2 regions of the Acidaminococcus sp. CAG:542 genome follow, and region 1 is predicted to be linked to the other one. Evidence: a T-box and tRNA genes for the amino acid it is inferred to sense, from the RefSeq annotation. Region 1 holds a T-box; the other holds one or more tRNA genes.
What was found. A T-box is a leader RNA that pairs with one kind of tRNA and senses whether it is charged. The one in region 1 lies ahead of ileS (isoleucine--tRNA ligase), so its partner is inferred to be a tRNA-Ile.

Region 1 (3,722 bases):
CAACAAACCTTCGGGACACATCCATTATCCCAAGGAACATATCATCATCGGTTAGGAGTTATGGGGATATCATGAAAAACAAACAGCAATTTATCGTCTGGGGATTGGGCCGGTTCGGCAGCAGTGTGGCGGAAACCCTCACTGCCCTGGGTCACGAGGTCCTGGGCGTGGACAACAATGAAGATGTGGTGGAAAACATGGCGGACAAACTGACCCATGCGGTGGTCTGCGACGTAATCGACGAAAAGACGGTGAACAGCCTGGGGATCCGGAATTTCGACGTGGGGATCGTGGCCATCGGCACCCTGGAACCCAGCCTGCTGGCCACCATGCTGCTCCGGGAAGCGGGGCTGAAGACCATTGTGGCCAAGGCTTCCAATCCCATCCACGGGAAGATGCTGAAGAAGCTGGGAGCCACCAAGATCATCTATCCGGAACGGGACATGGGACGCCGGGTGGGCCACAACCTGGCCTACACCAATATCCTGGATTTTGTGGAACTGTCCGACAACATCTGCCTGATGGAAGTGAACCTGAGCCCCAAAATGGCTGGGAAAAGCCTGGCGGAAATGGACGTGCGCCGGAAGTACCAGGTGAACGTGGTGGCCATCAAACACCAGGACGGCTCCACGGAAATGACCCTGGAACCCACCAAGCCCCTTGCGGAAGGGGACCTTTTGGTGGTCATCGGCAGCCGGAAAAGTGTGGAAGCCCTGGAGGACGGCATATGATCAGTACCCTGACATCGTTGAAGAATGACCTGGTGAAGCGGGCGGCTTCCCTGAAAATGAAAAAATACCGCCAGAAGGAAGGCCTGTTCCTGCTGGAAGGGAAACGGGCAGTGGAAGAAGCCCTGGCTTCCCAATGGAATATCCGGGCCCTGTTCTTTACCCGGCTGCCGGAAGGCTGGGAACAAAAGGCGGAAGAAAGCAGCCTGCCCTGGTATGAAGTGCCCCTGCCGGTGCTCCAGAAGATCACCGCCACCGAAGACCCTCAGAGTGTGGCGGCCCTGGTGGAGATCCGGCCCCGGGACCTGGGGGATTTTGCCCCGGACCGGGGATTCGTGCTGGTGCTGGACCAGATCCGGGACCCGGGGAACCTGGGGACGTTGATCCGCACTGCCGATGCCCTGGGGGCCGCCGGGGTGGTGCTGCTGAAGGATACGGCGGACCTGTACAATCCCAAGGTGGTCCGGTCCACCATGGGGTCCCTGTTCCACCTGCCGGTGCTTACCGGGGTGGAGCCGGCGGACCTGGAAACCTGGTGCCGGAAAAACGGATACGCCCTGTGGGCCACGGCCCTGGAAGGGGCGGAAGACATGACGAAGCTCCAGTGGCCGGCCAAGACCGCCCTGGTGCTGGGCAGCGAGGCGGAAGGGGTGTCCCCGGAGCTCCTCAAAGCCGCGGACCAGAAGGTGAAGATCCCCATGGCCGGCCAGGCGGAAAGCCTGAACGTGGCTGTAGCCGGGGGCATCGTAATGTTCCAGGCGGCCCGCTCCTTTTCCAGTTGACCACCGGGTCTAAGAAGTGTATAATAAACACGAATTTCAAACCAACAGGCGATGACAGAGACAGTACGCTTCTGGCTGGTACAGCGATCCGGGGAGGGTGGGAGCCCGGACAGGAGGCCTTTTGCGGAAGATCACTCTGGAGCCGGTCTTTGAACCAGCAGTAGGGGACCCGGGTTATGACCGTTATCCCATACAAGAGTGGCAGCAAAGCTGTCATGAGGGTGGTACCACGGGCCCTTTTGTCCCGTCCCTTTCGGGGGACGGGATTTATTTTTTTGGAGGTGTGCAAGAGTGAGCAAGAAAGACGACAAGTACGCAGCAACCCTGAATCTTCCGGAAACGGAATTCCCCATGCGGGCAGGGCTGCCCAAACGGGAACCGGATTTCCTGGATTTCTGGTATAAAAATGATATCTATGGAGAAAAACAGAAGCTCCATGCAGGCCACAAGAAGTTCGTCCTCCACGACGGACCTCCCTACGCCAACGGCAAGATCCACATGGGCCATGCCCTGAACAAGGTCCTGAAGGACATCATCATCAAATACAAATACGCCCAGGGCTATGACACCCCCTACGTCCCCGGCTGGGATACCCACGGCATGCCCATCGAACATGCCTGCCTGAAGGCCACCGGGGTGGACCGTCACAAGCTGTCCCCGGTGGAACTGCGGAAAATGTGCCGGGAATATGCCCTCCAGTGGATCGACACCCAGCGGAAGGACTTCAAACGGCTGGGTGTGCTGGGCGACTGGGACCATCCCTATGTAACCCTGGATCCTCATTTCGAAGCGGAACAGATCCGGGTGTTCGGCACCATGGCCAACAAGGGCTACATCTATAAAGGGAAGAAGACCGTATACTGGTGCCCTCACTGCGAAACTGCCCTGGCCGAAGCGGAAATCGAATACGCCGACCAGAAGACGCCCACCATTTTCGTGAAGATGCCGCTGGTAAAAGACAACGGGCTGACTCCGGAAGCCGCCAAGGGCAAAAAAGCTTATATGGTGATTTGGACCACTACCCCCTGGACCATTCCTGCCAACGTGGCTGTGGCCCTGAACCCGGACTTTGACTATGCCTGGGTGGAATACAACGGGGAAGTGCTGATCATGGCCGCCGATATGGTGGACAAAGTGGCCCAGGAATGCGGGGTGGAATTCGGCCCTGTGCTGGGGACCACCAAAGGCCGTGCCTTTGAATATGCGGAATGCGAACATCCCTTCCCGGAATACAACCACCGGAAATCCCTGGTGGTGCTGGCTGACTATGTGGACAAGGAAGCCGGTTCCGGCTGCGTCCATACGGCTCCCGGCCATGGGGACGTGGACTATCTCACCGGTCTGAAATACAAGCTGCCCATCCTGTGCCCGGTGGACCAGAAGGGCTGCTTCACTGAAGAAGCCGGGGAACTGTTCCAAGGCAAGTTCGTCTTTGACAGCAACGGCTTGGTGATCAAACATCTGGCGGAACAGAACGCCATCCTGGGCAAAAAGACCATCCATCACCAGTACGCCCACTGCTGGCGCTGCAAGAACCCCATTATCTTCCGGGCTTCCGAGCAGTGGTTCGCTTCCGTGGACGGGTTCCGGGATGAAGCCCTGAAGGCCATTTCCGAAGACGTCCAGTGGATCCCCAGCTGGGGGGAATCCCGGATCCACAACATGGTGGCCGACCGGCATGACTGGTGCATTTCCCGGCAGAGAGTCTGGGGCGTGCCCATTCCCATCTTCTACTGCGAAGACTGCGGGGAACCTCTGATCAACGAAGACACGGTGGAAAAGATCGCCACCATTTTCGATAAAGAAGGCAGCGACGCCTGGTGGAACCACACCGCCGAAGAACTGCTGCCGGAAGGGACCAAATGCCCCAAATGCGGGGGCACCCACTTCCGGAAGGAAAAGGACATCATGGACGTGTGGTTCGACAGCGGCTCCTCCCACATGGGGGTATGCAAGCGCCGTCCGGAACTGAGCTGGCCCGCGGACATGTACCTGGAAGGCAGTGACCAGCACAGAGGCTGGTTCCAGAGCTCCCTTCTGACCAGTGTGGCCGTCACCGGCAAGGCTCCCTACCGGAGCGTGCTGACCCACGGCTATGTGCTGGACGGGGAAGGCCGGAAAATGTCCAAATCCTTGGGGAACGTGGTGGTGCCCCAGGAAGTCATCGATCAGTACGGAGCGGATATCGTCCGGCTGTGGGCGGCTTCTTCCG
Region 2 (3,722 bases), on a different contig from region 1:
GTTCCCTTCCTTGTCAAAGGCAATCTTCAGGGACGGCCCCTTGCTTTCCACATTGGAGTCTTCCTGTTTTTCCGCTACCCCTTCCGCCAGGAAAGCCATCCGGCGGGGAGTCCCGTACACTTTCACCGTGCTGAAGGGGATCCGGGCTTCGGCCAGTTTCTTCCCGGCCAGTTCCTTGTATTCCTTCAGGATGCCGGGCATGTATTGGGCCGGCATTTCTTCCGTTCCGATTTCATATAATAAATTTGCCATATCCATTACCCTCTCTTCAGCATGGGGAATCCCAGTTTTTCCCGTTGTTCCACATAGGCCGCCGCACACAGCCGAGCCAGTGCCCGCACCCGGGAAATGTAGTTGGTCCGTTCGCTGACGCTGATGGCGCCCCGGGCATCCAGCAGATTGAAGGTGTGGGAGCATTTCAGCACATAGTCATAAGCCGGACGGATGTTGCCGGTGAGGATGACCCGTTTGGCTTCCTTTTCGTACTTGTCGAACAGGTCGAACAGCAGGTCGATGTCGGCGATGTCAAAGCTGTACCGGGACTGTTCCACTTCGTTGGTGTGGAACACATCCCCGTAGGTCACATCCCCCACCCACTGGAGGTCGTAGACGTTTTCCACCCCCTGGATGTACATGGCCAGCCGTTCCAGGCCATACGTGATTTCCACAGCCACCGGTTTGATGTCGATGGAACCCACCTGCTGGAAATAGGTGAACTGGGTGATTTCCATCCCGTCCAGCCAAACTTCCCAGCCCATACCCCAGGCCCCCAGGGTGGGAGATTCCCAGTTGTCTTCCACGAACCGGATATCATGTTCTTCCGGATGGATGCCCAGTTCCCGCAGGCTTTCCAAGTACAGTTCTTGGATGTTGCTGGGGGACGGCTGCATGATCACCTGGAACTGGTGATGCTGATACAGACGGTTGGGGTTGTCCCCGTACCGGCCGTCAGCAGGACGGCGGGAAGGTTCCACATAGCACACGTTCCAGGGTTCCGGCCCCAGTACCCGCAGGAAGGTGGACGGGTTCATGGTCCCGGCGCCCTTTTCCACGTCATAAGGCTGAGCCATGATGCAGCCCTGGTTGGCCCAGTACTTCTGCAGGTTCAAAATGATGGTCTGAAAATCCATTTTCTCTCCTCCTATACAAAAACTCCCGTCTCTGTAATATAGACAGGATACTCTACATTACAGGGACGGGAGGTTGTTCCGCGGTTCCACCCTGTTTGCCGCCCGAAAGCGGCCTCTCTTGTGAAGCGAACGCTCAGGGATGCCAACCCCCTCATTGCGTATTACAGAGGAACTATAACAAATCAGGCGGAACTTGTCAAGTTCCGCCTGGATTTTTCAGTTGGTGGGCCCACAAGGATTCGAACCTTGGACCAACCGGTTATGAGCCGGGGGCTCTACCGCTGAGCTATAGGCCCAATGCTAAAATTATAAACCAGAAAAGGAAATTCTGTCAATTATTCCAGGAATTCCTTCAGGGGTTTGCTCCGTTTGGGGCTCCGGAGTTTCCGCAGGGCCTTGGCTTCAATCTGCCGGATCCGTTCCCGGGTGACCCCGAAATACTGGCCCACTTCTTCCAGGGTACGGGTACGGCCGTCCATAAGGCCAAACCGCAGTTCCAGCACTCTCCGTTCCCGGGCGCTCAGGTGTTCCTGGAGCACCTTGCCCAGCTGTTCCTGGAGCAGGGTGTAGGAGGCGGCATCCGCCGGAGACGGAGCCTCCTGGTCTTCGATGAAGTCTCCCAAGTGAGAGTCTTCTTCTTCCCCGATAGGGGTTTCCAGGGAAACCGGTTCCTGGGCGATTTTCTGGATCTCCCGGACCCGTTCCACAGGCACGTCCATTTCCTTGGCGATTTCTTCCGGGGTCGGTTCCCGTCCCAGTTCCTGCAGCAGCTGCCGGGATACCCGGACCAGCTTGTTGATGGTTTCCACCATGTGCACCGGGATCCGGATGGTCCGGGCCTGGTCGGCAATGGCACGGGTAATGGCCTGCCGGATCCACCAGGTGGCGTAGGTACTGAACTTGAATCCCTTGTTGTAATCGAACTTTTCCACAGCCTTGATCAGCCCCAGGTTCCCTTCCTGGATCAGATCCAGGAACAGCATCCCACGGCCCACATACCGTTTGGCAATGCTGACCACCAGCCGGAGGTTGGCTTCGGACAGGCATTTCTTGGCGTTGTCCCCGCAGAATTCCATCCGGTGGAGGAGACGGCTGAAGCGTTTTTTGGCTTCTTCGATCTTGCTCTTGGTTTCCTCATCCACTTTCTGGTGGAGGGCTTTGTCGTCGATCACGGCAAACAGTTCCTGGAGAGTCCCCAGGGTGCTTTCCTCGGCTTCTTCCGCCGGATCGTCCGGGTGGACGGACTTCACCGTATGGGCCACCTTGTATTTGTTTTCCTGGAGCAGCCGGTTCAGCCGCTTCTTTTCGTCCATGGTGAAAGCCTTCACCAGGTTCTGGTAGTCTTCCGTATCCAGGATGTGATCCGTATTGGACAGAAGCTGGGCCTTCCGGTAGGTCAGGGAAACGCTCCGGTTGTCCACCCAGATGCCTTCTCTGGTGAGCAGTTCATTGGCCTCGTCCAGCAGCTTGCCGATGGACAGCCGTTTGTTCACCGGCGGGAATTCCCCGTCCGGCTTGTCCCCTTTCAGGATGACTTTGGCCTGGTTGCCTTTGTCGGCCCGTTTGGCCAGTTTGATTTCATCATCCCCGGCCAAAAGAGGCACCCGGCCGATTTCCTTCAGATACATGCGGACCGGGTCATCCACAATGACCCCTTCCGGAACGGACAGGTTGGCCAGTTCCGATTCGTCCACTTTCAGTTCGTCTTCATCGATGGTTTCCGGTTCCTCATCTTCGGCTCCGTCATCCACCACTTCAATGTTCTTTTCAGCCAGTTTGGAATAGATGGCATCCATCTCATCTACAGAGACGGTGTCTTCGTTCTGCAGCCGGTCCTGGATTTCCTTGTAGGTGAGAACGCCGTGATTCTTTTTGGCCAGCGCTTCGAATTCCGCCAGGTATTCCGCCGCGGTTTTGGGTTTGTCTTTCTTGCCTGCCTTGCTTCTGGTTTTCGTTCCTGAACCCGCCTTTCCCGTGGTTTTTGCCGCCTTCTTCTTTCTGGGAGCAGCCTTGGCTTTCCCCACTGCCGTGGGCTGGGCCTCACTCTGTCCTTTCTCTGCTGCCGTGGCAGTCAGCTGCGGCTCCAATTCTTTCTTTTCTTTTTCAGTCATTGGGGCGTTCCCTCCTTTCTTTCAAATGAGAAAAATCTGCATTTCCCGGCTTCATACCGGTTTTGTCAATTTTCCTATCTCCAATTTTATTCGCCGACATTCTTCTAATTCCTGCAAAAATTTTTCATTTCCCTCTTTTTCATATTTTTCCGCCAGTTGGCTGTGTTTTTCATATTCCCGGTCCAGGGCTGCAATCTGCAGCCGCCGGAGGCAGTCCTCCAGGATGGAGGGCAGGGTGCCCTTTTCCACATTGAGGCTCAGGATCCCCGTCAGTTCTGCCGCTCCCTCTTCTTCCAGATGGGGGAACAGGTCCCGGGGATCCCGGTAGGTCCCTTCCTGGACCATCCGGAGGAAGGTGGTGAAAATGGCCTGCCGGGCCGGGGTGGTGAAGGATTCCAGATGGGCGATGCCCTCCTGGCCCGGACGGGGCGGGATTCCTTCCAGGAAAGCCCGGAGCACCAGCCGTTCCGCCTGTTCCGTA

Region 2: it encodes a tRNA-Ile, which carries the amino acid that the T-box ahead of ileS (isoleucine--tRNA ligase) is inferred to sense. The anticodon was not compared.

Annotation. Positions count from the first base shown of each region.
Region 1 covers NZ_FR902054.1:10,551-14,272, forward strand. The annotation lists gene QVO43_RS03800 (TrkH family potassium uptake protein) at 1-55, shown strand, start outside; gene QVO43_RS03805 (potassium channel family protein) at 72-731, shown strand; gene QVO43_RS03810 (TrmH family RNA methyltransferase) at 728-1,510, shown strand; T-box leader at 1,553-1,765, shown strand; gene ileS (isoleucine--tRNA ligase) at 1,862-3,722, shown strand, end outside.
Region 2 covers NZ_FR902078.1:12,499-16,220, forward strand. The annotation lists gene glyS (glycine--tRNA ligase subunit beta) at 1-252, opposite strand, end outside; gene glyQ (glycine--tRNA ligase subunit alpha) at 258-1,130, opposite strand; tRNA gene QVO43_RS05975 (tRNA-Ile) at 1,352-1,426, opposite strand; gene rpoD (RNA polymerase sigma factor RpoD) at 1,466-2,662, opposite strand; partial or broken gene QVO43_RS10195 (RNA polymerase sigma factor region1.1 domain-containing protein) at 2,717-3,241, opposite strand; gene dnaG (DNA primase) at 3,293-3,722, opposite strand, start outside.